DNA from 4 places in the Vibrio sp. J502 genome. Region 2 is predicted to be linked to each of the others. Evidence: riboswitches for the same ligand, from Rfam matches in the RefSeq annotation. Region 2 holds a riboswitch; each other region holds the start of a gene.

Region 1 (7,942 bases), 470 kb from region 2:
TTTATCGCAAGCTGCCAATGATCATTAATAAAAACCTGTGCTTGATAGGCTTGTCCAAGCTCAATAGCGGCGATAATTTGTGATTCGAGATCAGGATGTGTTGAATCTTTTATTCGCAGTTGGATTGTCTTTACATCAAACTTCAATAACCGCTCGACCCACTCAGCGCTATCCACAACAGGGTAAAGGCCAATATTTTTGTCTATCTTTGGAAAATAGATATGATTTTGTTTATCGTCAGCAAAGATGCCAGCTACTGAATGTTGTAGCTGAGGAAAATATCGGCTATCCGTTGGCCATGTTTCACGTGAAACACTCATTGCCGCGCGAGCAACCACTAAAGCATCCTCTAGTGGAAAGTCGAGACACAACAATGATAGAACCCAAGCAAAGTGCTCACTCTTTGCATCAGCAGCATGAGCATTCGTAGAATATCTTATACGACGCAGCTCTTCTCCGTGATACCACTCATCAACATAGTCGTGTGAGTCAGCAGCTGTAAGCCCTATCTTGACCAAACAAGTTTCTCGTTTCTGGGAGTGCTCAAATGGCATTTGAGCGCAAAAATTGACTTGGTATTGCAAGAATAAATTGGGCTTATCAGTTAAAACACTTAGCGCATCTTCGCACGAGGCTAAGCAATCGCTGCCAATCAAAGATGAGTATGAAGGCGTTACTAATTGACAATATAAAGTTGGGCTGGCACCCAAAAAAATATCATCGATATCAAAACCATGATGCTTGGCCAATAGCAAAACCTGTTGTACTTGAGCAGTCAACGCAATGTCATCACGGGGGATAAGTAATTGAATCATCTAATTACTCCTCGCTAACGACTGACCGTTGACTAACAGCAGGATGATAAAGCTCTGATCCTGAGGCTTTAAACTCTTGCGATTTCTGTCTCATGCCTTGTAACGGGTCATCTAGCAGCGTAACGGAAATGAGCGCATCAGCAGCAACTTGCTTGGTATCTAGCGCATACTCTCGAACCTCTTGAGAGATTTTCATCGAGCAGAATTTCGGCCCGCACATTGAGCAAAAATGCGCGACTTTACCAGACTCTTGCGGAAGAGTTTCATCGTGAAAAGCACGCGCCGTAACTGGGTCTAATGCAAGATTAAATTGGTCTTCCCAACGAAACTCAAAACGTGCTTTCGATAACGCATTATCGCGCACTTGTGCTCCCGGGTGCCCTTTCGCAAGGTCTGCAGCATGTGCTGCCAATTTATAAGTAATTAAACCCGTTTTAACATCTTCTTTGTTTGGTAAACCAAGGTGCTCTTTCGGTGTTACATAGCAAAGCATCGCGCAACCATACCAGCCAATCATCGCAGCGCCAATGCCGGAAGTGATGTGATCATATCCCGGAGCAATATCGGTAGTTAATGGGCCCAAGGTATAGAATGGCGCTTCATGGCAATGCTTTAATTGTTCATCCATATTCTCTTTAATCAAATGCATGGGGATATGGCCAGGGCCTTCAATAATGACCTGTACATCATATTCCCACGCTATTTTGGTCAATTCACCTAAAGTGCGCAGCTCTGCAAATTGTGCTTCATCGTTAGCATCGGCAATGGATCCTGGCCGTAGTCCATCCCCTAAGGAAAGGGCGACGTCATACTTGGCGCAAATTTCACAAATTTCACGGAAATGAGTGTAAAGAAAACTCTCGGTATGATGGGCTAAACACCATTTAGCGATAATAGAGCCGCCACGCGAAACGATGCCAGTAACACGTTTCGCGGTCATTGGCACATAACGAAGCAATAAACCAGCATGAATTGTAAAGTAATCAACACCTTGCTCCGCTTGCTCAAGTAAGGTATCGCGCATTACTTCCCATGATAAATCCTCCGCAATACCATTTACTTTTTCCAATGCTTGATACATAGGCACAGTGCCAATCGGTACGGGGCTATTACGCAAAATCCATTCTCGAGTTTCGTGAATATTGCGCCCAGTAGAGAGATCCATCACGGTATCCCCACCCCAGCGGGTTGCCCATACCAATTTTTCAACCTCTTCTTCAATTGATGAAGAGACAGATGAGTTACCGATATTCGCATTCACTTTGACGAGAAAATTACGACCAATGATCATCGGCTCTGATTCAGGATGGTTAATATTCGACGGGATAATGGCTCGTCCTTCGGCAACCTCACGACGCACAAACTCAGGAGTTATTTGCTTTGGTAGATTAGCCCCCAAATGAATCCCTGCATGTTGCTGGCTCAGCTGTGCATCCATACACTCTCCACGTCGCGTATTTTCGCGAATGGCAATGTATTCCATTTCGGGTGTGATAACACCTTGCCGCGCATAATGAAGTTGAGTAACGCACTTCCCTTTCTTTGCTCGGCGTATAGCTGGTAAGTTCCCATAACGTAGTTCGTCCAATGTATCATCAGATAAACGTTCTTTAGTGTAAGCAGAACTGACCTCATCAAGCCACTCGGTATCATCCCGATCAGCGATCCATTTATCCCTTAATTTAGGCAAACCCTGATATAAGTCGATAGTATGAGATGGGTCGGTATAGACACCTGAAGTGTCATAAACGCATATAGATTCATTCGGTTGATAAATCTGTGAGGACTTTGTGCCTCCGACCAAGCTGTCAGATAGTTTAATCTCACGCATTGGCACGCGGATATCCGAACGTGAACCAGTAATATAGATTTTAGAGGAATTTGGGTAGGGTTCGACAGACAATGTGTCAATGAATTGTTTGGCTTTCAGTCTCGCTTGTTTGCGACTCGACATAGCATCTTCCTTTTTTGTACTAGGGATAAATGCTTGACGGATTAATGCACAAGAGTTGATCAAAATAGAATTTTGATCTTAAGGACATAACGCTAGATAGATCACTAGCAGGTTATATTCTCTTGTTCCCTTCGCAGGTATTAGCCTGATCAGGTTCAACGGATCCCGAAAATACGGTCTCAGCCTTATGGCACTCCGACAAGTTGAATCACGATTATAGGGAAAGACTATCCATTAACCAAGATGAAATTGTAATTTCGTTAACTTTTCATCAACAACTGGAAACCTATCCAAGCCGCTGAGATACTTAGCACCACGTTTAATAAGACATTAACACCCATTTTCAGAAAGGCTCCTTGCTGCATCAGCAATACATTATCCATTGAGAATGTAGAAAATGTGGTTAATGCACCCAAGAAACCCAAACCAATAATCTGGCGCCATGGCTCAGTTGCAAGTAATTCACTCTCAAAAGCAGCGATCAACAATCCCATAATAAATGAGCCGACAACGTTGACCATCAGCGTTCCATAAGGGAATCCACGCCCTAATAACTGAACACTTAGCTCGGTAACCAAATAACGAGCGCACGCACCAAATGCACCACCTAATGCAATAAAACCTAAAATAGACAGCTGTCCCATAACGAATTCCTAAAAGTAACCGTCGTTATTTTAACCGCTAAGCATAATAAATCGAACCTAATTACTAAAATAATCAAGGAAAGTTATGCTGATAATCTAGTGCTTTTAAAAAGTTACATCCGTCACTTACTGAGTAAATGGATAAGCTAAACCGCTCTTAATGCCAATTGAAGTAACAATATGATCTAATTAAGGCTATTTCACGCTCGGGATCGCTTTCTTGGATACAGCTTGAGTACAGAGAGCTGGCCACAAAAATGTGCCGAAGGGATGAGGTAAACGGAATTAGTTAATTTTTCGGATTGCTATCTATAGAGGAAGTGAACAGATAGCAAAAAGCCTCAGCATTTCTGCGGAGGCTTGATAGATGGCAGGGGTGGAGAGATTCGAACTCCCAACACGCGGATTTGGAATCCGCTGCTCTGCCAGTTGGAGCTACACCCCTAAAACTTTATCTTACTCATTGAAGAAAACCTCAACATGACTGCTGAGGCACTTAATAAGTGGCGGAGCGGACGGGACTCGAACCCGCGACCCCCGGCGTGACAGGCCGGTATTCTAACCAACTGAACTACCGCTCCGCAGCGTGTCTGGTTAGACAATATTCAAAGCCTGGCGATGTCCTACTCTCACATGGGGAGACCCCACACTACCATCGGCGCTGTTGTGTTTCACTTCTGAGTTCGGCATGGAATCAGGTGGGTCCACAACGCTATGGTCGCCAAGAAAATTTCTTAATTCGGAAAGCTGTTTCGTTCTCATTCACACATTCAATGTTCTTCCATTGAGCCCACAAAACCCCTTCGGTGTTGTATGGTTAAGCCTCACGGGCAATTAGTATTGGTTAGCTCAACGCCTCGCAGCGCTTACACACCCAACCTATCAACGTTCTAGTCTCGAACAACCCTTTAGGACACTTAAAGTGCCAGGGAAGACTCATCTCAGGGCTCGCTTCGCGCTTAGATGCTTTCAGCGCTTATCAATTCCGAACTTAGCTACCGGGCAATGCCATTGGCATGACAACCCGAACACCAGCGGTTCGTCCACTCCGGTCCTCTCGTACTAGGAGCAGCCCCCTTCAATCTTCCAACGCCCACGGCAGATAGGGACCGAACTGTCTCACGACGTTCTAAACCCAGCTCGCGTACCACTTTAAATGGCGAACAGCCATACCCTTGGGACCGACTTCAGCCCCAGGATGTGATGAGCCGACATCGAGGTGCCAAACACCGCCGTCGATATGAACTCTTGGGCGGTATCAGCCTGTTATCCCCGGAGTACCTTTTATCCGTTGAGCGATGGCCCTTCCATTCAGAACCACCGGATCACTATGACCTACTTTCGTACCTGCTCGAACCGTCATTCTCGCAGTTAAGCGGGCTTATGCCATTGCACTAACCTCACGATGTCCAACCGTGATTAGCCCACCTTCGTGCTCCTCCGTTACTCTTTGGGAGGAGACCGCCCCAGTCAAACTACCCACCAGGCACTGTCCGCAACCCCGATGAGGGGCCTACGTTAGAACATCAAAACGACAAGGGTGGTATTTCAAGGTCGACTCCACGCAATCTAGCGACTGCGCTTCTAAGTCTCCCACCTATCCTACACATGTAGGTTCAATGTTCAGTGCCAAGCTGTAGTAAAGGTTCACGGGGTCTTTCCGTCTAGCCGCGGGTACACTGCATCTTCACAGCGATTTCAATTTCACTGAGTCTCGGGTGGAGACAGCGTGGCCATCATTACGCCATTCGTGCAGGTCGGAACTTACCCGACAAGGAATTTCGCTACCTTAGGACCGTTATAGTTACGGCCGCCGTTTACCGGGGCTTCGATCAAGAGCTTCGACCTAAGTCTAACCCCATCAATTAACCTTCCGGCACCGGGCAGGCGTCACACCGTATACGTCATCTTGCGATTTTGCACAGTGCTGTGTTTTTAATAAACAGTTGCAGCCACCTGGTATCTGCGACTCTCGTCAGCTCCATCCGCGAGGGACTTCACCAATAAGAGCGTACCTTCTCCCGAAGTTACGGTACCATTTTGCCTAGTTCCTTCACCCGAGTTCTCTCAAGCGCCTTGGTATTCTCTACCCGACCACCTGTGTCGGTTTGGGGTACGATTGCTTATAATCTGAAGCTTAGAGGCTTTTCCTGGAAGCAGGGCATCAATGACTTCACTGCCGTAGCAGCTCGACGTCGTGTCTCAGCCTAACAAGAAACCGGATTTACCTAGTCTCTTAGCCTACGCACTTGAACCAGGACAACCGTCGCCTGGCCCACCTAGCCTTCTCCGTCCCCCCATCGCAATTATAAGCAGTACGGGAATATTAACCCGTTTCCCATCGACTACGCTTTTCAGCCTCGCCTTAGGGGTCGACTTACCCTGCCCCGATTAACGTTGGACAGGAACCCTTGGTCTTCCGGCGGGGAGGTTTTTCACCCCCCTTATCGTTACTCATGTCAGCATTCGCACTTCTGATACCTCCAGCATGCTTTACAACACACCTTCAACGGCTTACAGAACGCTCCCCTACCCAATACAGTAAACTGTATTGCCGCAGCTTCGGTTTACTACTTAGCCCCGTTACATCTTCCGCGCAGGCCGACTCGACCAGTGAGCTATTACGCTTTCTTTAAATGATGGCTGCTTCTAAGCCAACATCCTGGCTGTCTGAGCCTTCCCACATCGTTTCCCACTTAGTAGTAATTTGGGACCTTAGCTGGCGGTCTGGGTTGTTTCCCTCTCCACGACGGACGTTAGCACCCGCCGTGTGTCTCCCGGATAGTACTTACTGGTATTCGGAGTTTGCAAAGGGTTGGTAAGTCGGGATGACCCCCTAGCCTTAACAGTGCTCTACCCCCAGTAGTATTCGTCCGAGGCGCTACCTAAATAGCTTTCGGGGAGAACCAGCTATCTCCGAGTTTGATTGGCCTTTCACCCCTAGCCACAAGTCATCCGCTAATTTTTCAACATTAGTCGGTTCGGTCCTCCAGTTGATGTTACTCAACCTTCAACCTGCCCATGGCTAGATCACCCGGTTTCGGGTCTATATCCAGAGACTGAAGCGCCCAGTTAAGACTCGGTTTCCCTACGGCTCCCCTATTCGGTTAACCTTGCCACTGAATATAAGTCGCTGACCCATTATACAAAAGGTACGCAGTCACACCACGAAGGTGCTCCTACTGCTTGTACGTACACGGTTTCAGGTTCTATTTCACTCCCCTCACAGGGGTTCTTTTCGCCTTTCCCTCACGGTACTGGTTCACTATCGGTCAGTCAGTAGTATTTAGCCTTGGAGGATGGTCCCCCCATGTTCAGACAGGATAACACGTGTCCCGCCTTACTCGATTTCACTTATAATGATGGAACAGTTACGGGGCTATCACCCTTTATTGCGCCACTTTCCAGAGGCTTCACCTGCATCATTAAAAGCTTAAGGGCTAGTCCAATTTCGCTCGCCGCTACTTTCGGAATCTCTGTTGATTTCTTCTCCTCGGGGTACTTAGATGTTTCAGTTCCCCCGGTTTGCCTCCTTACCCTATGTATTCAGGTAAGGATACGTGCTTATGCACGTGGGTTTCCCCATTCGGAAATCGTAGACTCAAGTGGCTGTTACTGCCTAATCTACGCTTATCGCAAGTTACTACGTCCTTCATCGCCTCTGACTGCCAAGGCATCCACCGTGTACGCTTAGTCACTTAACCATACAACCCGAAGAAGTTTCGTGTTGTAGACAAGTCACCAAGGTTGTCTCTCATTATTTGAATGAGCGAGAGACGTTTGATTTTGCCGGACTCAATTTTGAAAACTTACCGAAGTAAGCTTTCCCAAGAACACTTGAATGTGTTTGGTATCAATACGTTAAACGCATTGATGTTGAGAACTTTTATTTGATAACAACAAACACGTCTGTTGTTATCAGTCAGCTTTCCAAATTGTTAAAGAGCGAGTGGTATTCCTAACGGAATGAATCACTTTCTAATGACTTTCAGAGTCAAACAGACCAACCAGTTCAATTACTTAATCTGGTTTGGCAATGTGCATCCAAAAATCCTTAGAGAGTGGTGGGCGATACCGGGTTCGAACCAGTGACCCCCTGCTTGTAAGGCAGGTGCTCTCCCAACTGAGCTAATCGCCCACATGTTTTTCACATTTCTTGTGGAAGAAATGGTGGGTCGTGCAGGATTCGAACCTGCGACCAATTGATTAAAAGTCAACTGCTCTACCAACTGAGCTAACGACCCCTTTACTTCACAACGGAAGTGGTATCCCGTAGGGGAGTCGAACCCCTGTTACCGCCGTGAAAGGGCGGTGTCCTAGGCCTCTAGACGAACGGGACACTAAGTAAGAATGTTTGGGAACATCCTCGTCTCTTAAACTGTATAAACCATCAATCTGTGTGGACACTCATCAGTGTAATCTTCGTATAAGGAGGTGATCCAGCGCCAGGTTCCCCTAGCGCTACCTTGTTACGACTTCACCCCAGTCATGAACCACAAAGTGGTGAGCGTCCTCCCCGAAAGGTCAAA
Region 2 (7,942 bases):
AAGATCACCGCTTGCGTGGGGGAAGTCATGTTGTTTCTCAACAATAAACTCGCCAAGAGTGCGAATCTCAGACATGTTATTTCCTTAACATAGCTATATAGGGGGGAGTGATTGTTTCACAACGCATCCTCTTGTTGGGATGTCGGCCGAAACGAGGCACCCATTTGATAACGTTTGGGTAACACTGCGATTTTAGGGCTTAGATCTTTTTAATGGTAATGAAGTAACAGATTGAGATCTCAATTTGTTTGTCGACTTTTTAGAAGTTGCAAACATGCTCGCTTTTCTTAAATGGATGGTGATAATGGAGACAATCACTCACAACGCCATGTGCGAGGCTAGGATTTATGCATATTCACATTCTTGGGATTTGCGGTACGTTTATGGGCGGTGTTGCCGTTTTAGCGCGGCAATTAGGTCATAAAGTTACCGGCAGCGACGCCAACGTTTACCCTCCGATGAGTACGTTATTGGAGTCTCAAGGGATCGAGATTATCGAAGGCTTTGACCCTGCCCAATTAGAGTCCAAGCCTGATTTGGTGGTGATTGGCAACGCCATGAGTCGCGGCAATCCGTGTGTTGAATATGTGCTGAACCACAACTTGCGTTACACTTCTGGCCCGCAATGGTTGCAAGAGTTCCTGTTGCATGACCGCTGGGTCCTTGCGGTGGCTGGTACACACGGTAAAACCACCACGTCGAGCATGTTGGCGTGGATCTTAGAAGATTGCGGTTACCAACCGGGCTTTTTGGTGGGAGGCGTACTTGGCAACTTTGGTATTTCTGCGCGTTTGGGCGAAAGCATGTTTTTTGTGGTTGAAGCCGATGAATATGACAGCGCTTTTTTCGATAAGCGTTCTAAGTTTGTCCATTATCACCCACGCACTTTAGTGTTGAACAACTTAGAGTTTGATCATGCGGACATTTTTGACGATCTTGAAGCGATTAAGCGCCAATTTCATCATCTAGTGCGTACTGTTCCGGGCAATGGTCGTATTTTTGCTCCGCAAAAAGAGCGCGCATTAGCGGATGTTCTCGCACGTGGCTGCTGGAGCGAAACTGAGTTTACCGGTGAGCAAGCGCAGTGGAAAGCTGAAAAAATTACGCGTGATGGTTCGCAATTTGATGTGTTCTTTGACAATGAACGCGTGGGGCGCGTGACTTGGGATTTGGTTGGCGATCATAATGTCGATAACGCCTTAATGGCGATTGGCGCGGCGCGTCACGTGGGTGTCACTCCGGATTTAGCCTGTCAAGCTTTGGGCAAATTTATCAATACCAAACGTCGTTTAGAGCTCAAAGGCGAAGTGAACGGTATTACGTTGTATGACGATTTTGCTCATCATCCAACGGCCATTGAACTTACTTTGGGCGGTTTACGTAACAAGGTAGGCGATCAGAAAATTATCGCGGTTTTAGAGCCTCGTTCTGCTACGATGAAGTTGGGCGTACATAAGCAAACTTTAGCGGCGTCATTACAGCAAGCCGATTCAGTTTATCTCTATCAGCCGAACAATCTTGCTTGGTCGGTGCAGGATGTGGCTGACCAATGCTCACAACCAGCGCAAGTGAATGATGATATTGATGCTTTCGTCGCGCAAATTGCGCAGGAAGCCCAGCCGGGCGATCACATTTTGGTGATGAGCAATGGTGGCTTTGAAGGTATTCATAACAAGCTCCTACTTGCATTAAATCAAGCCATGTAATGCCAGCGACACAAACGAAATAGAGAGTTATGACAACACAACAGAAAGCCATCACTTTAGCCTTTACTGGCGCTTCAGGTGCTCCTTACGGACTTCGTCTGTTGGAGTGTTTATTGGCTGCAGATTACCGAGTGTATCTTTTGATCTCTTCGGCCGCGCGCGTTGTGCTTGCAACCGAGCACGGTTTGAAGTTGCCCAGTGGGAGTGAGGCAGCCAAAGCAGCGTTGGTGGAACATTTACACTGCGATGCCTCACAGCTTGTCGTGTGCGGCAAAGAAGAGTGGTTTTCACCAGTGGCTTCGGGCTCTGCCGCGCCAAAACAGATGGTGGTGTGCCCATGTTCGGCAGGCAGCGTTGCGGCGATTGCCCATGGCATGTCCGATAATTTGATCGAACGTGCTGCCGATGTCGTGATGAAAGAGCGTGGCCAATTGGTGTTAGTGGTGCGCGAAACTCCGTTTTCCACCTTACATTTAGAAAACATGTTCAAGTTGTCGCAAATGGGCGTCACCATTATGCCCGCTGCCCCGGTTTTTATCATCAGCCGCAGTCAATTGAAGACTTGGTCGATTTTATGGTGGCGCGTATTTTGGACCATTTAGGCGTTGAACAAGGGCTTGTGCCACGTTGGGGATATGACTCACGCCCAACGGTGTAGCTTATTGCGTTAATTCCAATTACAATCCACCTCACTCAACGGGGAGCAAATCATTCATCTCAATGAATGCTGCTGAGATCAAGCGTGAGCTTGGGACCCGTAAACCTGAACCAGATAATGCTGGCGTAGGAATTGGGTTAGGATCTCAGAATAGGAATAATGGAATATTCTCATCCTCCTCAAGCCTGTGCCGCTCAACCAAGGAGAGCGACCAGTTGAACACCACTCTTAATACCATTGCACTTGCCACCATCACCTCTTTTTCAGCGCATGCCGCTGACAATATCCTTACCGTTTATACCTATGACTCGTTCGCATCAGAATGGGGCCCGGGACCGGCGATTGAAAAAGCATTCGAAGCACAATGCGCTTGCGATCTTCAGTTTGTGGCACTCGATGATGGGGTATCGATCCTAAACCGTTTGCGTCTTGAAGGTAATAACAGTAAAGCAGACATCGTACTCGGTTTAGATAACAACTTAATGGCCGAGGCAAAACAGACTGGCTTATTGGCAAATCATAATGTCGAGACGGGCCAAGTCACGCTACCCGGTGGTTGGAGTGATGAAACATTTGTTCCTTATGATTACGGCTATTTTGCCTTTGTTTACAATAAAGAGAAATTAGCAAACCCACCCCAAAGCTTAAAAGAGTTGGTAGAAAAGCGCGATGATCTTAAAGTGATTTATCAAGATCCACGCACTTCAACACCCGGTCAAGGTTTGCTGCTGTGGATGAAATCTGTCTATGGTGAGAAAGCCAATTTAGCATGGCAACAGCTCGCCAATAAGACGGTGACAGTCACCAAAGGTTGGTCAGAAGCCTATGCGATGTTTCTAAAAGGTGAGTCCGATCTGGTGCTCTCTTACACCACCTCTCCAGCCTATCATTTGATTGCGGAAAATGACGCCAAGTACGCGGCTGCCGATTTTGCCGAAGGACACTACATGCAAATGGAAGTCGCTGCGAAAGTAAAACACAGTGATAACGGCAAATTGGCCGATGAGTTCATGCACTTTATTTTAAGTGATCAATTTCAGTCGGTGATGCCAACCGGAAACTGGATGTATCCTGTGACGTCTGTCGCGCTACCGAAAGGTTTTGAAACGCTGGCTGTGCCACCAAAGGCGCTTACCTTTAGCGCACAAGAGGTGTCTGAGATGCGTAAAGCGTGGATCCGTGAGTGGCAAACCGCCTTAACGTTTTAAGGTGCGATAAAGTTTGAATGCTATTCCTAAAATAGGCATTGGGGTCGCGATGCTTGTCGCGACCTTTGTCATCAGTGCTTTGGCGGCGTTGCTGTTACAAGCACCCAGCTTAAATGTGATGCACGTATGGCAAGACCCGTATTATCGCCATGTCACTCAATTTAGTTTTTACCAAGCCAGCTTGTCGATGCTGCTCAGTGTTGGTTTCGCGGTTCCTGTTGCTCACGCACTTTACCGTCGTCGATTTTGGGGACGTGCGCTGCTGATCAAATTGTTTGCAACGACCTTAGTGCTTCCGGTGCTGGTGGGCGTATTTGGTTTGTTGGCCATTTATGGTAATAGCGGTCTGCTCGCCTCGCTGCTCGCGTGGTTTGATAGCAAACTGCCGTTTTCCATTTACGGATTAAACGGTATTTTACTGGCGCATCTGTTTTTTAATCTCCCGTATGCCAGCCGTTTATTGCTGCAAGCGTTAGAGTCGATTCCGGCAGAACAACATAAGTTATGCGCGCATCTTGGCATGAGTCATTGGCACAAATTTCGTTGGGTTGAATGGCCGCGTTTGCGTCAGCAGCTTCCTCATGTCTGTGGTTTGGTGTTCATGCTCTGTTTTACCAGTTTTGCCACTGTGATGGCACTTGGCGGCGGGCCTAAATCAACCACGATTGAGCTGGCGATTTATCAGGCGATCAAATTTGATTTTGATTTACAAGCTGGTGCGCTGCTTGCGCTGTGGCAGATGCTGTTATGCGGGCTGCTGTCTCTATCCATTTCACGTCTAGCGAAGCCATTAGCCATCACCACAGGGCGTCAAGCGAGTGATTATGTGGTTAGTCGAGACAATCGAAAAGCACAATGCTGGGACGGCGCATGGATCTTCCTTGCGTTGCTGTTAGTACTTCCGCCGCTGGTGATGGTCATCTTGAGTGGTTTAAATTCGCAGCTTTTTCACGTCTTGAGTGATGAGCAATTCTGGCGTGCGCTTTGGGCTTCACTACAAGTGGCGTTATTGGCAAGCGTGGTTGCTGTTTCGGCTGGGGTTGCCATACTCATCACGACTCGCGCTTTGCGCCTGCAGCAGCACAACCGTAAGGCGGACCAACTAGAGTTGATTGGCGCGATTATTTTGGTCACGCCAGGGCTTGTTATCAGCACCGGGCTTTTTCTGTTGCTGCGTATCTGGACCGATGCATTTAGCCTAGCGTATTGGGTGGTTTTTTTCGTCAATGGCTTAATGGCATTGCCGTATGTGTTGAAAACATTGGCGCAACCTATGCTGCATATCGCGCAGCAATATCAATGGTTATGTGCCAGCCTTGGCATTAAAGGGTGGCAGCGTTTGCAAGTGATTGAGCTGCGTGCGTTGCGTAAACCCTTAGCGCATGCCTTTGCGATCAGCTTTTTGCTCTCAATGGGGGATTTAAGTGCGATTGCTCTATTTGGTAGCCAAGAGTTTAGAACCTTACCGCTTTACCTGTTCCAACTGCTGGGCAGTTACCAAATGCAGGCGGCGGCGGTGGTTTCTCTTACGCTGTTGCTACTCAGTGTGGGGTGTTTTGCCCTCATTGAGCGGTTATTTCATTCACATTCAAAGGTAAAGCAATGTTAGAACTCAAGGCCGTGCACTATGAGTATCAACAGGAGTGGTTTGAATTTTCGCTTTCTGTACCGCGAGGGGCGATTCTCTCTTTGATGGGGCCAAGCGGAGCGGGCAAGTCGACTTTACTGAGCTTAGTTGCGGGCTTTATTGCACCGAAAAGCGGCGATATCCAAGTACAAGGGCAATCCTTACTTGGGCAAGAGCCACACTTGCGTCCTTTTTCGATGCTGTTTCAAGAGCACAATCTTTTTGCCCATCTCACTGTGCGTGAAAATATTAGCCTTGGGTTACATCCGGGGCTGAAATTAACCACTTCGCAAAAGGCGTTAGTTGAGTGCGCCGCGCAGCAAGTGGGTTTGGCAGCGCTACTTGATCGCTTGCCTGAGCAGCTCTCAGGGGGGCAGCGTCAACGAGTTGCTCTGGCGCGCTGTTTTGTACAACCACATCCTATCTGGCTGCTGGATGAGCCCTTTTCCGCCTTGGATCCGCTACTCAGAGAAGAGATGCTGCTTTTGGTTAAGCAGTTAGCCGCAGAAAGAGCGATCACTGTTGTGATGGTGACGCACCATATTAGTGATGCCAAAGCGATTGCGAGCCATTTTGCGTTTATGGCTCAAGGACATGTGTTAGTGAGTGATCGCATTGAGGCACTTTCCGCGCAACACGCAGACGCGCAGCTCAGTGATTTTGTGCGTGCAGGGGAATAAAAAAAACCTCACACGTTTAGGTGAGGTTTTTGCGTCTAATCAGCACTATGACAGGTTAAACTGACTTATCGTTATGCTCTCTGAGCACTTGGAAAATCTCTCGTGATGCTCTTGGTGGTTTGCTGTTGGCTTTCTCTTTATTTGCTTGACGCGCTAATTGGCGCAGACGTTGACGATCCATCTCTGGATAGAGTGCCATCGCATCTTCAATCGCGCTGTCACCTTTCTCCACAATACGATCACGCATCTGTTCGAGTTTGTGCAGCATAGCGGTATTTTGTGAGTGCTTGTTACGCAGTTTATCCAATGCCGCTTGAATCGGTTCGGCATCGATGGTACGCATCATTTTACCAATGTATTGCAGTTGGCGGCGTCTGGCTTCCATGCTAAAACGTTGAGCATCTTTGATGGCATCCATCAAGTCTTCAGACATCGGAATTTTTGCTAACTGAGACGGCTTCAGAGCAACCAGCTCTTCACCCAGTTTTTGTAGCTCAGTCATGTCGTTTTTCATTTCGGTTTTGCTAACCCAAATGATCTCCTCTTCTTCTTCCCAAGGAGCTTTTTGATTCTTACGCGCCATTTTCTTCATCTATTGAGTTATGTATGTCAGCTATTTTAGCAAGAATCGTGGGGAGAAAGCGAAATTCTTGTTATCCTAATGACATTGTTTGCTAATAATTGATGAGATATGGACGTAAAACAACAAGTTGCTCAGCAGCGCATCGAACTTGAAGCGGCGGTTGCTAAGGCATTAGAGATGGCTGCGCTCAGTTCTGATGCTGCCGAAGTGGCGATCACCAAAAGTACCGGCCTGAGTGTTTCGACGCGAATGTGTGAAGTTGAAAACGTAGAATTTAACAGTGATGGGGCGTTAGGCATCACCGTGTATCGTGGGCAGCGTAAAGGCAGTGCGTCGACGTCAGATCTCAGTGAAAAAGCAATTGCGCAGACGGTCGCTGCAGCGCTTGATATTGCGCTTTACACTTCTGAAGATCCTTATGCAGGCCCTGCACCTAAAGAGTTAATGGTGCGAAATATTCCTGATTTAGATCTCTTCCATCCGGATGAACCTAACCCGGACATGGCCGCTAAAATTGCCATTGCTGCAGAAGAGAAAGCGTTAGCTTACAGCAACAAGATCAAACAAAGTGATGGCGCAAGTTATGACAGCCATTACGGTGTGAAAGTGTATGGTAATAGCCATGGTTTGCTCGCGAGTTATGCCTCTAGCCGTCATAGCATTAGCTGCTGCGTGATCGGTGAGGGTAAAAATGGTGAGATGGAGCGTGATTATAGCTATACCGTTGCACGTCACCGCGACGATTTATGGTCGCCAGAGCTGGTCGGGCAACAAGCTGCAGAAAAAACCATCAGCCGTTTAGATGCAAAAAAATTGAAGACGGGCAAAGTTCCGGTGATGTTTGCCGCGGATGTAGCGACAGGTTTGATTGGTCATTTGGTGATGGCGATCAGTGGTGGCAGCTTGTATCGTAAATCTTCCTTTTTACTTGATAAGTTAGGCGAGAAAATTTTACCCGATTGGTTCAATATTGCCGAAAAACCCCATGTATTGCGTGCGTTGGCATCAAGCCCATTTGATAGCGAAGGGGTGTTTACGCAAGACCGCCAAATCATTACCGATGGCGTGCTCTCGACTTATCTTCTGAGCAGCTATGCCGCTCGTAAAATGAAGATGACTCCAACTGGTCACGCGGGTGGCATCCATAACTGGTATGTTCAATCCACAGGGCAAAATTTTGAGCAGATGCTCAAAGCGTTGGGTACAGGCTTGTTAGTCACTGAAGTGATGGGCCAAGGTGTTAATGCAGTGACAGGTGATTATTCGCGTGGCGCCGCTGGTTTCTGGGTTGAAAACGGTGTGATTCAATACCCTGTATCTGAGATTACTATCGCGGGCAATTTGAAAGATATGTTCCAGCAAATGGTTGCGGTAGGGAGTGATGTCGAAACACGCTCGCAAATCCAAACTGGGTCTATTTTACTTGAATCGATGAAAATTGCGGGCGAATAATCGCTTAATCTGAATATAAAAAAGCTTG
Region 3 (7,942 bases), 180 kb from region 2:
TCCATGGGGATGCCCGAACTGCAGAAAATGGAGCAGTGGCGCGCCAACCTACGTGTGCTAGCCGATGAGCTGTTGGTGGATCTGCCGCCCTATCGTCAAGATTAAAGTTATCCCAGACATGAGCATCACACTAGAACCTCAACTGGGCCCACTGTGACAGGGAATATTAACCTACCTTGGGGGACGTATCGTGGTAGAAGAGTTGCCTCGAGCGCGATTGGTGTCTCCAAAGATCAAGTGATATTGGACGCTGCTTTACAGGCTGTGAGCGAGCAAAAGCGCCATGCATTTAACGTTGAAACGAATGTAAACATCTCGATTGGTGATGATTTCCGGCTCAGTGCCTTTGGTTTGCAAGGCGGCTTGATTGCCGCTCAATGTGGCGCAAAAGGATAAAGGCCCATTATCTACTGTCGACAAGAAAATATCCAAATGGTTCGTATCGATTCCTTTGGCCAAGAATTGGCTTATCCAAGAAGGCCAAATATTAAATGAATGGACCCCGGTTTATGCAAACCTTATGTTTCGATTAAAGCGGTGCGGCAACCCAGATAACACTCAAGATGGCGTGATTGCAGGGGTAAAAGTGACGGCTCTGCGATGAACCCGCAGTCTCCATTTTTTCAGAACCCGCGATGCCCCAAGCTAATGCACTTTCTTACCTACTTCGTGGTCAGAATATGATGGCGACGCGGGTGGCAATGCGATGACCACTGCACTGATTGGTTTGAGCTTGGCACCAAAGCGTAAGGTGGTGGGCGAAATTGGTCAAGCCTTCGGTGTGCCAAGATCCTGCAATTGGATACGGCCGGTTCCGGTGATGATTCACAAGTGACGGTAAAGCGGCTATATTTTACCGGGCTACAAGTGAAATATGGTGTTGTATTTTCAGCTCGGTGGGCGAATTTACCGTGCGTTACCGCTTGATGAGGGATTTGTACGTTGAAGCGGTAATCCGGTTTAGATAGCGCGGTGGATCTTTTGTATCAGTTTGAATTTAACTAGGGACAGTCATATGCAACATCTGGTTTTGTCTACGGCACATTACGGCCGTGGTGAAAGTAATGCGCATCTGCTTGAGACAAGCGGAAATATTAGGATCGTTCTACACGCCCAGCTGACTATGCGCTGTATGATCTAGGTCCATATCCTGGCTTGGCTCAGGGACAGCAATCGATAGTCGGTGAGGTATATCGAGGAGATGAGCAGACACTAGCAAAACTCGATCTTTTAGAAGATATTCCCATCGAATATCGCCGTGAAACGATCGAAACCCCATTTGGCCGTGCGTGGATTTATCTCTATCAAGATCACAGCCGTCTTACTGCTGTGATTGATTCTGGAGACTGGTGCCAACGGGGTGTAACGAACGCGTTGAAAATGGAAATAAAAAGCCACACAGCGTATTAGCAGGATGTGGCTTTTTATTTATAACGACACTTATACCCTTCCTACTTGAAGCTGCAGCAGTGTTGGCTACGTTCGTTCACCCCAATCACATAGTTTGCCTATGCTCATGGGGACTCACTCACTTGCCGCCTACCTGCAACTCCAAGTTGTTTGGGTATATAACTATCGTGACTGTTTAATGATGGTGACTACTTTTGAGCACGTTCAAATGAAGTCAGGATTTCAGCTCGCGCGGCAGCGGCATCTTCCCATCCATCGACTTTGACCCATTTGCCCGCTTCAAGCTCTTTATAGCGTTCAAAGAACTGTGTAATTTGCGCCTTCAGTAGTGCTGGCAGGTCATTTACGTCTTGAATGTGGTCGTACTCTTTGGTGAGCTTGGAGTGAGGAACCGCCACCACTTTGGCATCTTCACCAGACTCATCGGTCATCTTCAATACGCCAACTGGGCGGCAGCGAATCACCGAGCCTGGCATGAGCGGATAAGGCGTGGGCACCAACACATCGACAGGATCGCCATCGAGCGATAAGGTGTGATTCACATAACCGTAGTTGCATGGGTAGAACATAGGTGAAGACATGAAACGGTCCACAAATACCGCGCCAGATTCTTTGTCGACTTCGTATTTGATTGGGTCGGCGTTGGCTGGAATTTCAATCACCACGTAAATATCATCAGGCAGTGATTTTCCTGCCGGAACGTTGTTTAAGCTCATTTAGCATTTCCTTTTTCGTCGCTGGACTTGAATTGTTTTGGGTTGATTAACAGAACGTAAACGCTTGTGTTGCAACTTTAGCGGTAAATAGGAAACGGTTGTAAACCGTAAAAAGAGAGTCTTGCCTCATATTTATCGATAAAAAAAGCGCCTAGAGTTAGGCGCTCATTGAGCTGATTTAATCGCGATTGAGTTCCAAGAACTCTTCCAATTTATGGACCATATTTTTTGAACCGCAGAAGAATGGCACACGTTGATGCAGTTCTGTCGGCTTAATATCCAACACGCGATTGACACCGTCAGAAGCAATACCGCCTGCTTGGTTCAATCAAAAACGCCATAGGATTGCATTCATACAATAGACGCAGTTTGCCGTTTGGATGGCTTTGCGTGCTTGGGTATAGATAGATGCCACCTTTGAGCAGATTACGGTGAAAATCCGCCACTAGTGAACCAATGTAACGTGACGTGTAAGGGCGATTATCTTCAGGCACATTCTCTTGGCAGTATTTAATGTATTTTTTGACGCCGGTTGGGAAGCGGATGTAGTTACCTTCATTGATGGAGTAAATTTTACCATCATCGAAGGTCATCATATTGGGGTGTGAAAGATAGAAAGTGCCGAGTGACGGATCATAAGTAAAGCCATTCACGCCGTTGCCAGTGGTATACACCAACATGGTTGAAGAGCCGTAAATAACATAACCAGCCGCAACCTGTTTATTACCGGGTTGTAAGAAGTCTTCTTGTGTTGGTGGCGTGCCGACTGGCGATACGCGGCGATAAATAGAAAAAATCGTGCCGACAGAGACATTGACATCGATGTTGGATGAGCCGTCCAGCGGGTCCATCAACACCACGTATTTTGCATTTTTGTTGAGCTCTTTGCTGAACGCAACCGCTTCATCTTCTTCTTCACTGGCGACACCACACACTTGATCGCGCGCTTCAAGCGCCGCTTTAAATTTTTCGTTGGCGTACACATCGAGTTTTTGTTGTTCTTCGCCTTGAATATTATCCGTACCAACTGCACCGGTAATATCAGCAAGGCCTGCTTTGTTGATTTCTCTATTAACAATTTTTGCCGCAAGACGAATAGAGGACAACAGAGATGAAAGATCACCGCTTGCGTGGGGGAAGTCATGTTGTTTCTCAACAATAAACTCGCCAAGAGTGCGAATCTCAGACATGTTATTTCCTTAACATAGCTATATAGGGGGGAGTGATTGTTTCACAACGCATCCTCTTGTTGGGATGTCGGCCGAAACGAGGCACCCATTTGATAACGTTTGGGTAACACTGCGATTTTAGGGCTTAGATCTTTTTAATGGTAATGAAGTAACAGATTGAGATCTCAATTTGTTTGTCGACTTTTTAGAAGTTGCAAACATGCTCGCTTTTCTTAAATGGATGGTGATAATGGAGACAATCACTCACAACGCCATGTGCGAGGCTAGGATTTATGCATATTCACATTCTTGGGATTTGCGGTACGTTTATGGGCGGTGTTGCCGTTTTAGCGCGGCAATTAGGTCATAAAGTTACCGGCAGCGACGCCAACGTTTACCCTCCGATGAGTACGTTATTGGAGTCTCAAGGGATCGAGATTATCGAAGGCTTTGACCCTGCCCAATTAGAGTCCAAGCCTGATTTGGTGGTGATTGGCAACGCCATGAGTCGCGGCAATCCGTGTGTTGAATATGTGCTGAACCACAACTTGCGTTACACTTCTGGCCCGCAATGGTTGCAAGAGTTCCTGTTGCATGACCGCTGGGTCCTTGCGGTGGCTGGTACACACGGTAAAACCACCACGTCGAGCATGTTGGCGTGGATCTTAGAAGATTGCGGTTACCAACCGGGCTTTTTGGTGGGAGGCGTACTTGGCAACTTTGGTATTTCTGCGCGTTTGGGCGAAAGCATGTTTTTTGTGGTTGAAGCCGATGAATATGACAGCGCTTTTTTCGATAAGCGTTCTAAGTTTGTCCATTATCACCCACGCACTTTAGTGTTGAACAACTTAGAGTTTGATCATGCGGACATTTTTGACGATCTTGAAGCGATTAAGCGCCAATTTCATCATCTAGTGCGTACTGTTCCGGGCAATGGTCGTATTTTTGCTCCGCAAAAAGAGCGCGCATTAGCGGATGTTCTCGCACGTGGCTGCTGGAGCGAAACTGAGTTTACCGGTGAGCAAGCGCAGTGGAAAGCTGAAAAAATTACGCGTGATGGTTCGCAATTTGATGTGTTCTTTGACAATGAACGCGTGGGGCGCGTGACTTGGGATTTGGTTGGCGATCATAATGTCGATAACGCCTTAATGGCGATTGGCGCGGCGCGTCACGTGGGTGTCACTCCGGATTTAGCCTGTCAAGCTTTGGGCAAATTTATCAATACCAAACGTCGTTTAGAGCTCAAAGGCGAAGTGAACGGTATTACGTTGTATGACGATTTTGCTCATCATCCAACGGCCATTGAACTTACTTTGGGCGGTTTACGTAACAAGGTAGGCGATCAGAAAATTATCGCGGTTTTAGAGCCTCGTTCTGCTACGATGAAGTTGGGCGTACATAAGCAAACTTTAGCGGCGTCATTACAGCAAGCCGATTCAGTTTATCTCTATCAGCCGAACAATCTTGCTTGGTCGGTGCAGGATGTGGCTGACCAATGCTCACAACCAGCGCAAGTGAATGATGATATTGATGCTTTCGTCGCGCAAATTGCGCAGGAAGCCCAGCCGGGCGATCACATTTTGGTGATGAGCAATGGTGGCTTTGAAGGTATTCATAACAAGCTCCTACTTGCATTAAATCAAGCCATGTAATGCCAGCGACACAAACGAAATAGAGAGTTATGACAACACAACAGAAAGCCATCACTTTAGCCTTTACTGGCGCTTCAGGTGCTCCTTACGGACTTCGTCTGTTGGAGTGTTTATTGGCTGCAGATTACCGAGTGTATCTTTTGATCTCTTCGGCCGCGCGCGTTGTGCTTGCAACCGAGCACGGTTTGAAGTTGCCCAGTGGGAGTGAGGCAGCCAAAGCAGCGTTGGTGGAACATTTACACTGCGATGCCTCACAGCTTGTCGTGTGCGGCAAAGAAGAGTGGTTTTCACCAGTGGCTTCGGGCTCTGCCGCGCCAAAACAGATGGTGGTGTGCCCATGTTCGGCAGGCAGCGTTGCGGCGATTGCCCATGGCATGTCCGATAATTTGATCGAACGTGCTGCCGATGTCGTGATGAAAGAGCGTGGCCAATTGGTGTTAGTGGTGCGCGAAACTCCGTTTTCCACCTTACATTTAGAAAACATGTTCAAGTTGTCGCAAATGGGCGTCACCATTATGCCCGCTGCCCCCGGTTTTTATCATCAGCCGCAGTCAATTGAAGACTTGGTCGATTTTATGGTGGCGCGTATTTTGGACCATTTAGGCGTTGAACAAGGGCTTGTGCCACGTTGGGGATATGACTCACGCCCAACGGTGTAGCTTATTGCGTTAATTCCAATTACAATCCACCTCACTCAACGGGGAGCAAATCATTCATCTCAATGAATGCTGCTGAGATCAAGCGTGAGCTTGGGACCCGTAAACCTGAACCAGATAATGCTGGCGTAGGAATTGGGTTAGGATCTCAGAATAGGAATAATGGAATATTCTCATCCTCCTCAAGCCTGTGCCGCTCAACCAAGGAGAGCGACCAGTTGAACACCACTCTTAATACCATTGCACTTGCCACCATCACCTCTTTTTCAGCGCATGCCGCTGACAATATCCTTACCGTTTATACCTATGACTCGTTCGCATCAGAATGGGGCCCGGGACCGGCGATTGAAAAAGCATTCGAAGCACAATGCGCTTGCGATCTTCAGTTTGTGGCACTCGATGATGGGGTATCGATCCTAAACCGTTTGCGTCTTGAAGGTAATAACAGTAAAGCAGACATCGTACTCGGTTTAGATAACAACTTAATGGCCGAGGCAAAACAGACTGGCTTATTGGCAAATCATAATGTCGAGACGGGCCAAGTCACGCTACCCGGTGGTTGGAGTGATGAAACATTTGTTCCTTATGATTACGGCTATTTTGCCTTTGTTTACAATAAAGAGAAATTAGCAAACCCACCCCAAAGCTTAAAAGAGTTGGTAGAAAAGCGCGATGATCTTAAAGTGATTTATCAAGATCCACGCACTTCAACACCCGGTCAAGGTTTGCTGCTGTGGATGAAATCTGTCTATGGTGAGAAAGCCAATTTAGCATGGCAACAGCTCGCCAATAAGACGGTGACAGTCACCAAAGGTTGGTCAGAAGCCTATGCGATGTTTCTAAAAGGTGAGTCCGATCTGGTGCTCTCTTACACCACCTCTCCAGCCTATCATTTGATTGCGGAAAATGACGCCAAGTACGCGGCTGCCGATTTTGCCGAAGGACACTACATGCAAATGGAAGTCGCTGCGAAAGTAAAACACAGTGATAACGGCAAATTGGCCGATGAGTTCATGCACTTTATTTTAAGTGATCAATTTCAGTCGGTGATGCCAACCGGAAACTGGATGTATCCTGTGACGTCTGTCGCGCTACCGAAAGGTTTTGAAACGCTGGCTGTGCCACCAAAGGCGCTTACCTTTAGCGCACAAGAGGTGTCTGAGATGCGTAAAGCGTGGATCCGTGAGTGGCAAACCGCCTTAACGTTTTAAGGTGCGATAAAGTTTGAATGCTATTCCTAAAATAGGCATTGGGGTCGCGATGCTTGTCGCGACCTTTGTCATCAGTGCTTTGGCGGCGTTGCTGTTACAAGCACCCAGCTTAAATGTGATGCACGTATGGCAAGACCCGTATTATCGCCATGTCACTCAATTTAGTTTTTACCAAGCCAGCTTGTCGATGCTGCTCAGTGTTGGTTTCGCGGTTCCTGTTGCTCACGCACTTTACCGTCGTCGATTTTGGGGACGTGCGCTGCTGATCAAATTGTTTGCAACGACCTTAGTGCTTCCGGTGCTGGTGGGCGTATTTGGTTTGTTGGCCATTTATGGTAATAGCGGTCTGCTCGCCTCGCTGCTCGCGTGGTTTGATAGCAAACTGCCGTTTTCCATTTACGGATTAAACGGTATTTTACTGGCGCATCTGTTTTTTAATCTCCCGTATGCCAGCCGTTTATTGCTGCAAGCGTTAGAGTCGATTCCGGCAGAACAACATAAGTTATGCGCGCATCTTGGCATGAGTCATTGGCACAAATTTCGTTGGGTTGAATGGCCGCGTTTGCGTCAGCAGCTTCCTCATGTCTGTGGTTTGGTGTTCATGCTCTGTTTTACCAGTTTTGCCACTGTGATGGCACTTGGCGGCGGGCCTAAATCAACCACGATTGAGCTGGCGATTTATCAGGCGATCAAATTTGATTTTGATTTACAAGCTGGTGCGCTGCTTGCGCTGTGGCAGATGCTGTTATGCGGGCTGCTGTCTCTATCCATTTCACGTCTAGCGAAGCCATTAGCCATCACCACAGGGCGTCAAGCGAGTGATTATGTGGTTAGTCGAGACAATCGAAAAGCACAATGCTGGGACGGCGCATGGATCTTCCTTGCGTTGCTGTTAGTACTTCCGCCGCTGGTGATGGTCATCTTGAGTGGTTTAAATTCGCAGCTTTTTCACGTCTTGAGTGATGAGCAATTCTGGCGTGCGCTTTGGGCTTCACTACAAGTGGCGTTATTGGCAAGCGTGGTTGCTGTTTCGGCTGGGGTTGCCATACTCATCACGACTCGCGCTTTGCGCCTGCAGCAGCACAACCGTAAGGCGGACCAACTAGAGTTGATTGGCGCGATTATTTT
Region 4 (7,942 bases), 1.2 Mb from region 2:
CGTTCAAATTTAAGCTACCGTAAGGCGTTTGCTGCCAACAGGTATTCTTTTCATCAGACTCAATCGGTATTTGATAATGATCGGCTAGCCCTTCCCAGTAGCGAATACGATTAACCGGTTGACCTTTATCTTTGTTCTGTTCACCGCACTCAATGCCACCATTGATAACGTTAATTGTGGTGCCAAAACCATAACCAATACCAGCATCGCTTTCACGCTGCGAAGGTGTCCATGTACGGTCAATTACGTGCAACATTGCCGGTTTCGGTGCTTGAGGTGTTAAAAAAAACCAAATCGCTGAAGCTAAGTTCAACCAAGAATCAGCGACTAATCCGGGGTTATTGAGCAGTACTTTGGCATCACCATCAAACATCACTTCAGAAAAAGCGCCATAGTTGAAATGATAAGAGAGCTGCTTCGCGCCTCGACCAAAATACCCTTGCCCGGCGGCGCACGGCCAACGAGCATTTTGCCAATCATTTTGGCCACAACCGGTTGTATAGCCACTTTGCCCTTCAGACCACCCCATTTCACGTACATGAACCAGTGCTTGCTGCCACTCTTCAAGCCCATTAGGGTTATCAGATACGTTGTCTTTCGCAATGTGGCCACCCGTTTCTTGTGAGAAATGAGCAAAAGCCGTCACGATGGATTTTTTACAAATTGCGTCTGAATCTCGGCCATCCGTATATTCGCCACAAAACGCGGGGAATTTGCCTATTGCCCGTAAGAAGCGCGTATAGGTGTATTCGGGAGCCGCCATTTGAGTTAAGAAATCCCACTCGTACTGTGGAAATACCCGTTCAACACGCTTGACGTTTTCAGGGTTAGAACTTAACCCCAGTACTATTGCTTCAACAATCGCATTCGAACGCGTTTCTAGTGCTTCCGACCAAATAGCATACATAGGATCCGCTGTTTTGGCTTTTTCTGCCGCTTGTAGCTCTACTTTAGAGACAATATAACCCGCGGAATTTTCAGGGTCAGGTAAGATATTTAACGCGTAACTGTTTGCGGCTAAGACACTGCTAATCAGCACGGCTAAATGCTTTGTTTTCAACATATCAATCCCTTATTTTTTGCTTAGTGGGTACGGTGAAAATAGTATGGATAGCCGAGCCATTGTTGACAGTGAAACTTATTAATTAAATGTCAAAATGCGAGTGGTTTCATCATGATGTAAACCAATTATCGTACGGCGACATCGCCCTTTGAAGGCAAGTCGATAAATATGAAAAAGCCTCAAAAAAGCTTGAGGCTTTTAGAGTTCAATCTATTTTTCATCAGGTTAAGTGAACAACCAATGCCTCAAATTTCTCAAGCATCATCGCACCGGCAATGGCTTAGCGCACATGAGTGTGGCCAGTAAAAAAGTGATGAACTGGGCCGCGACCTTGGCCAACATCCAGTTCATCGGCATAGCCAATGGCTTGCGATATGTACTGCTTAGCCAAATACACGGATTTGTGCAGGTTATTTCCTTGAGCAAGATAAGAAGCGATCGCAGAAGAGAGCGTGCAACCCGTCCCATGGGTATTTGGGGTTGGAAAACGCTTCGCACTGAGTAATTCTGACGAATATTTCATGATCAAAAGATCATTGCTGTTTTCAGCGTGTTCTAAATGCCCACCTTTTAGCAACACCGCCTTTGCACCCAACGCTCGTAAGTCAGCCACCATGTCGTTCATTTCTGCTTCAGACTGAGGAACCGGCTTGCCAGTAAGCACTGCTCCTTCAAATAAATTGGGGGTAATGATGTCAGCCAAAGGGATCAACGTTTCTTTTAATGTGCTGATTGCCGATTGCTCAAGTAATAAATCACCACTGGTCGCCACCATCACGGGGTCTATCACAAGGCTCTTGGGTTGGTATTGCTGCATTTTTTTGGCAACGATCTTGATGATACCGGCATCGGCTAGCATGCCAATTTTAACGGCCACGATCTTCAAGTCGCTAAAGACAGCATCTAACTGGCTTTCAATATGATCAAGTGGAATGGGGAAAATGGCAGAAACGCCTTGAGTATTTTGTGAGGTAATGGCGGTAATAACGGAACACGCGAAACTGCCGGTTGCCGATATCGCTTTGATGTCGGCTTGAATGCCTGCCCCTCCACCGCTGTCAGACCCTGCGATAGTGAGTACAACAGGTATGTTTAATAGCGTCGTTTCTTGTGTGTGTTTCTGTATTGGTTGTGCCATGGTCGCTCCTATGACAAGACATACAGGAACTGACTTTGACCGTGGTTTGGAAAGTTCGGTAATCGAATTTACAAAGGTTAGCCGTTGTTATTCGGCTCGTGACAAAGTGCTCATAGTTCCCTACGTCAGTATTAACTGAATCAGGTTCGACGGGTCTCGAATTTCGATCTCAGCCTATGCAGAATCTGCATCGGCTCCCCGACTATTTCGCAGCAATCATAACAGGGCACTCACCGAAGGAGTACGCTTTTTTAGAGGAATTATTCCCACTCAATGGTGGCTGGTGGCTTACCTGAAATATCGTAAACCACACGAGAAATACCATTCACTTCATTGATGATACGGTTAGAAACCTTACCCAAGAACTCATAAGGCAGGTGCGCCCAATGTGCTGTCATAAAGTCAATGGTTTCCACAGCGCGTAGCGATACAACCCAATCGTATTTACGTCCATCACCCATAACGCCTACTGAACGAACAGGTAAGAAAACCGTGAAAGCTTGTGACACTTTGTTATACAGATCAGCGGCATGCAGCTCTTCAATGAAAATAGCATCGGCGCGGCGCAGCAAATCACAGTACTCTTTCTTCACTTCGCCCAACACGCGTACGCCAAGGCCAGGACCAGGGAACGGATGGCGGTAAAGCATGTTGTAAGGCAGGCCAAGCTCTAGGCCAATCTTGCGTACTTCATCTTTGAAAAGCTCACGCAGTGGTTCAACCAATCCCATTTCCATATCATCAGGCAAACCGCCAACGTTATGGTGAGATTTAATCACGTGCGCTTTACCTGTTTTAGAGGCAGCCGATTCAATCACATCTGGGTAAATCGTGCCTTGCGCAAGCCATTTCGCATTTTTCAATTTCTTTGATTCTTCATCGAAGATATCAACAAACACATGGCCGATGATTTTGCGTTTCGCTTCCGGATCAGACTCACCTTGCAGTGCGTTGAGGAAACGATCTTCTGCATTAACATGAATGATGTTTAAACCAAACTTGTTGCCAAACATATCCATTACTTGCTGAGCTTCATTCAGACGCAATAGGCCGTTATCAACGAATACGCAGGTTAATTTATCGCCAATCGCTCGGTGAGCCAGCATCGCCACAACTGACGAATCTACACCACCCGATAGGCCAAGGATCACCTCATCGTCGCCGACTTGCTCTTTAATACGAGCAACTGCATCTTCGATGATAGACTCAGCCGTCCATAGACGCTCACAACCACAAACGTTGAGAACGAAATTCTCAAGCATTTTTAGACCGTTTTTGGTGTGCGTGACTTCTGGGTGAAACTGCACGCCATAATATTTTTTCTCTTCATTCGCCATTGCCGCATAAGGACAAGTTTCCGTTTGCGCTGTTTTAACAAAATCAGCCGGAATTTGCACCACTTTATCACCATGGCTCATCCAAACATCTTGCGTTAGCTCAAGGTCGCTAAACAGGGCCGATTCACCCATTAGCTGTACAGCTGCATAACCAAATTCACGTTCCTCAGAACTGGCCACTTTTCCGCCCAACTGTTCAGCCATGGTTTGCATGCCATAGCAAACACCAAACACAGGTACGCCAGAATCAAACACATATTGTGGCGCACGCGGAGAGTTGGCTTCAGTCACACTTTCAGGACCACCAGAAAGAATAATGCCATCTGGGTTGAATTCACGGATGTCTGCTTCTTCAACATCCCAGCTCCACAGCTCACAATAAACACCGATTTCGCGAACACGGCGGGCAACCAGTTGTGTGTACTGAGAGCCGAAATCTAAGATCAGAATACGTTGGTCATGGATATCTTTAGTCATTTAAGGTCAATCTCAATCATTAATGTAGTGGATGGGGAGCATCGCGCTCCCCATAAGCTTCAAGCTATTCGTGGTTCGTCATTAACCCAAGCGGTAGTTTGGCGCTTCTTTGGTAATTTGAACGTCGTGCACGTGTGACTCTTTCATACCTGCACCAGAGATACGAACAAACTCGGCTTTAGTGCGCAGATCTTCGATAGTGGCCGAGCCAGTTAAGCCCATGCTTGAGCGTAAACCACCCATTTGTTGATGAACGATCTCTTTTAGACGGCCTCGATAAGCGATACGACCTTCGATCCCTTCAGGTACAAGCTTGTCAGCTGCATTGTCAGATTGGAAATAACGATCAGAAGAGCCTTGAGACATTGCACCCAGCGAACCCATACCGCGGTAAGCTTTATATGAACGGCCTTGGAACAAAATAACTTCACCCGGAGCTTCTTCAGTACCCGCAAACATGGAGCCGACCATCACACAAGATGCACCAGCAGCAATCGCTTTACAAATATCGCCAGAAAAGCGAATACCGCCATCAGCAATCACAGGAATACCGTATTGATCAGCCACTTCAACTGCATCAGAAATCGCCGTAATTTGAGGAACACCAACACCCGTTACAATACGCGTTGTACAGATTGAACCCGGGCCAATACCGACTTTGACCGCGCTTACGCCCGCGTCAATTAGAGCTTTCGCACCGGCACCCGTTGCAACATTGCCGCCGATAATATCGAGATCAGGATAAGCGGCGCGCGTTTCACGAATACGGTTAAGTACACCTTCTGAATGGCCATGAGAAGAGTCAATCAGTAGAACATCCACTCCCGCTTCCACTAATGCTTTTACGCGCTCTTCATTGCCAGCACCGGCACCAACAGCCGCACCAACACGTAAACGCCCTTGTTCATCTTTACAAGCATTCGGTTTGCGTTCTGCTTTATGGAAATCTTTCGCGGTGATCATACCAGTCAGTTTGAATTCATCATTCACTACCAAGACTTTTTCAACACGCGCTTTGTGCATGCGCTCTTGTACATCCTGACGAGATGCACCCTCTTTAACTGTGGCTAAGCGATCTTTTGGTGTCATGACTGCTTCAACTTTTTTTGTTAAATCAGTAACAAAGCGAATATCGCGGCCGGTGATGATACCGACAAGCTCATTGTGATCGCTCACCACAGGGAAACCGGCAAAACCATGTTTCTCTGTCAAAGCAATCACATCTTGAATGGTTGCATCAGGGCGAACTGTTACTGGCGCAGTGACTACACCCGCTTCAAAAATTTTGACAAGACGGACTTGTTCAGCCTGCTCTTCAATGGGCATATTTTTGTGGATAAAACCAATACCACCCTCTTGGGCAAGAGCGATCGCAAGGCGAGCCTCTGTCACTGTATCCATAGAAGCTGAGATCATCGGAATGTTCAGTGTGATATTTTTGGTCAGCTGAGTATGGAGATCGGCTGTGTTTGGGAGAACGGTGGAGTGTGCTGGTACGAGAAGAACATCATCGAATGTCAGCGCTTCTTTGGCAATTCTTAGCATTTGCAATATCTCACAATTAAGAGGAGTGAATAAAAGGTAAATCCAAGTTGTCTCAATTTGCCCTAATACACAATGAACAGGATAAATCGATTTGGATTTGATATTGCGGTCGGATTATACGCCCGAGGCAATCGCTTGACCACTCATTTTTTAATTTTTAATTTGCATTCCAACCCTTGATATGTATTATATTGCCGCTAATTTCCATACCCTCGTCTAGGGGATTAGCCTTGCCTTCTTTGACCAACGAAAACATCTACACTGTCTCTCGTCTCAATGCTGAAGTACGCCTGTTACTTGAAAATGAAATGGGCATTGTGTGGCTCGTTGGTGAAATATCGAACTTCTCCGCTCCGGTTTCTGGCCATTGGTATCTCTCACTCAAAGATTCTCGCGCGCAGGTAAAATGTGCGATGTTCAAAGGCAATAATCGCTTTGTGAGCTTCAAACCTAAAAATGGCCAGCAGGTACTTGTTAAAGCGCGTCTTTCTCTTTATGAACCCAGAGGTGACTACCAAGTCATTATCGAGAGTATGCAACCCGAAGGGGATGGTCGTCTCCAGCAAGAGTTTGAAAAGCTGAAGATGCAGTTGGCCGCGGAAGGGCTGTTTGCACAATCCAATAAGTGCCCCTTGCCGGAAAATCCTCAATGCGTCGGAGTTATTACTTCAAAAACTGGCGCAGCCCTGTTTGATATTCTTGATGTGCTCAAGCGGCGCGATCCAAGCTTGCCCGTCATCATTTATCCTACACTGGTTCAAGGCGAACAAGCGGCCATTCAAATTGCTCAAGCAATTGGTAGAGCAAATGCGAGGCAAGAGTGTGACGTATTGATTGTGGGTCGCGGTGGCGGTTCTTTAGAGGACTTATGGTGTTTTAACCACGAGATCGTAGCGCGCACAATTGCCGCGAGTCAAATCCCAATTATCAGTGCCGTCGGGCATGAAATCGATGTGACGATTGCTGATTTTGTGGCTGACGTACGTGCCCCAACCCCCTCCGCTGCTGCAGAATTAGTCAGCCGAGACAACAGTAATAAGCGGCAAGCTTTCGCCTCATACCAGCACAAGCTACAAAGTGCGATGCGCTATTACACCAGTCAACAAGCGCATCATTTACGCGCTTTGGTTCACGCGCTAGAGAAACAGCACCCCACTTATCGCTTGCAGCGTCAAAGCCAACAACTTGATGACACAGAAATGCGCCTACAGCGGGCGATACAGCGCTATATTTCGACTCAGCGCGAGCACATTGGCCAGCAATACCATCAACTGCAGTTGCATTCTCCCGTACAAACCTTGGCGAAGCAGCAGCATCGACTAGCCAAAAGCGAGCAACGATTACTGGACGTAATGGAGAAAAAACTCCTGCGCACAGCACACCGTTTAACGCTAGCCGCAGAGAAGCTTGACGCAGTAAGCCCATTAGCGACACTAAAACGAGGCTATTCGATCACGCGAGATAGCTCAGGCAAAGTGATTCACCGCGCTCGTGATCTAAAAACCGGCGATCAATTGATCACGCGAGTGGCGGATGGCGAAGTTTTCTCTACCGTCAATTAATCACTTAATCCTGTGCTTGAAACTCAAATCGAATCTTAGATTTTGATTTGAGCTCATTGCATGAATTACAGAAAAAATTTGCCGCGCCACACGCCTGCAATTTCTCCAGCTCCGAATCACACTCAGGGCAAAAACCAATTTTGTTAAAGTGATGTTTGCACTGAGTACAATGGTAACGCCCATCCCATGCCAGTGGATTTTGGCAACAAGGGCAAAGATTTTCCTGCATATTGATCCCATCTCTCTTTGTGTCTTTCACATAACATCTTTCACATAGTGTGATTTTGGTAGATGTTTTATATCGTTCGTTTTAATAGATAGCTCGTTTGCGTAGATAGATCGTGCATGTGATAGCCGACACTTCATCAAACGGCACGTATGGTCTCGGATTATCGAGAGTTCAGCTTTGATCTCTATCACAATACCTTCAGGCTCACCAACCACCTCATACACATTAGGCTATGATCGATAAAAGATCTCAGCCTGATCATTTGCTTTATCTGCTCCGTTCAGCGATCTACTCTCAAAAGAACATTTATATAACCACGCACCGAAAGCATAAGTTACATATTCTGTATATGGATTTATAACGATACAAAGCTCTACGTAATAACTAAAAAATCAAAGGAATCAGGATATATGGAAATGATCTTTTGGCGAAATATTCTACTCATTTTGTTTGATAGTTATACAAAGCAGCAACGTTGCCATGCTCTGTTTTTCTCTCAATCATTTTGGTACTGCACTTCATTTCCAGACCGCCACGTTAAGTGAGGCTCTATCGCCAATGATAAATTTTAGGCAAAAAAATACCCAAGTC

What was found. Region 2 has a riboswitch for thiamine pyrophosphate ahead of thiB (thiamine ABC transporter substrate binding subunit). Riboswitches for the same ligand answer to the same signal wherever they lie in the genome.
Region 1: another riboswitch for thiamine pyrophosphate. It lies ahead of thiC (phosphomethylpyrimidine synthase ThiC); the one in region 2 lies ahead of thiB (thiamine ABC transporter substrate binding subunit).
Region 3: another riboswitch for thiamine pyrophosphate. It lies ahead of thiB (thiamine ABC transporter substrate binding subunit); the one in region 2 lies ahead of thiB (thiamine ABC transporter substrate binding subunit).
Region 4: another riboswitch for thiamine pyrophosphate. It lies ahead of thiD (bifunctional hydroxymethylpyrimidine kinase/phosphomethylpyrimidine kinase); the one in region 2 lies ahead of thiB (thiamine ABC transporter substrate binding subunit).

What each region holds. Positions count from the first base shown of each region.
Region 1 is NZ_CP104554.1:2,788,339-2,796,280, forward strand. Features, by position in the region: gene thiE (thiamine phosphate synthase) at 1-815, opposite strand, end outside; gene thiC (phosphomethylpyrimidine synthase ThiC) at 820-2,769, opposite strand; TPP riboswitch at 2,879-2,977, opposite strand; gene crcB (fluoride efflux transporter CrcB) at 3,030-3,413, opposite strand; tRNA gene N5E84_RS13030 (tRNA-Trp) at 3,782-3,858, opposite strand; tRNA gene N5E84_RS13035 (tRNA-Asp) at 3,918-3,994, opposite strand; rRNA gene rrf (5S ribosomal RNA) at 4,024-4,139, opposite strand; rRNA gene N5E84_RS13045 (23S ribosomal RNA) at 4,227-7,117, opposite strand; tRNA gene N5E84_RS13050 (tRNA-Val) at 7,476-7,551, opposite strand; tRNA gene N5E84_RS13055 (tRNA-Lys) at 7,582-7,657, opposite strand; tRNA gene N5E84_RS13060 (tRNA-Glu) at 7,677-7,752, opposite strand; rRNA gene N5E84_RS13065 (16S ribosomal RNA) at 7,841-7,942, opposite strand, start outside.
Region 2 is NZ_CP104554.1:3,260,665-3,268,606, forward strand. Features, by position in the region: gene fbp (class 1 fructose-bisphosphatase) at 1-75, opposite strand, end outside; gene mpl (UDP-N-acetylmuramate:L-alanyl-gamma-D-glutamyl-meso-diaminopimelate ligase) at 348-1,706, shown strand; partial or broken gene N5E84_RS15275 (flavin prenyltransferase UbiX) at 1,736-2,364, shown strand; TPP riboswitch at 2,394-2,513, shown strand; gene thiB (thiamine ABC transporter substrate binding subunit) at 2,580-3,572, shown strand; gene thiP (thiamine/thiamine pyrophosphate ABC transporter permease ThiP) at 3,586-5,181, shown strand; gene thiQ (thiamine ABC transporter ATP-binding protein) at 5,175-5,879, shown strand; gene yjgA (ribosome biogenesis factor YjgA) at 5,935-6,462, opposite strand; gene pmbA (metalloprotease PmbA) at 6,571-7,914, shown strand.
Region 3 is NZ_CP104554.1:77,682-85,623, forward strand. Features, by position in the region: gene N5E84_RS00450 (hypothetical protein) at 1-68, shown strand, start outside; gene N5E84_RS00455 (hypothetical protein) at 154-396, shown strand; partial or broken gene N5E84_RS00460 (gamma-glutamylcyclotransferase) at 1,016-1,410, shown strand; gene ppa (inorganic diphosphatase) at 1,599-2,126, opposite strand; partial or broken gene fbp (class 1 fructose-bisphosphatase) at 2,305-3,316, opposite strand; gene mpl (UDP-N-acetylmuramate:L-alanyl-gamma-D-glutamyl-meso-diaminopimelate ligase) at 3,589-4,947, shown strand; gene N5E84_RS00480 (flavin prenyltransferase UbiX) at 4,977-5,606, shown strand; TPP riboswitch at 5,636-5,755, shown strand; gene thiB (thiamine ABC transporter substrate binding subunit) at 5,822-6,814, shown strand; gene thiP (thiamine/thiamine pyrophosphate ABC transporter permease ThiP) at 6,828-7,942, shown strand, end outside.
Region 4 is NZ_CP104554.1:2,022,524-2,030,465, forward strand. Features, by position in the region: gene N5E84_RS09350 (chitinase) at 1-1,063, opposite strand, end outside; gene thiD (bifunctional hydroxymethylpyrimidine kinase/phosphomethylpyrimidine kinase) at 1,344-2,201, opposite strand; TPP riboswitch at 2,302-2,412, opposite strand; gene guaA (glutamine-hydrolyzing GMP synthase) at 2,462-4,015, opposite strand; gene guaB (IMP dehydrogenase) at 4,097-5,560, opposite strand; gene xseA (exodeoxyribonuclease VII large subunit) at 5,791-7,122, shown strand; gene N5E84_RS09375 (zinc ribbon domain-containing protein) at 7,127-7,381, opposite strand; gene N5E84_RS09380 (hypothetical protein) at 7,762-7,896, shown strand.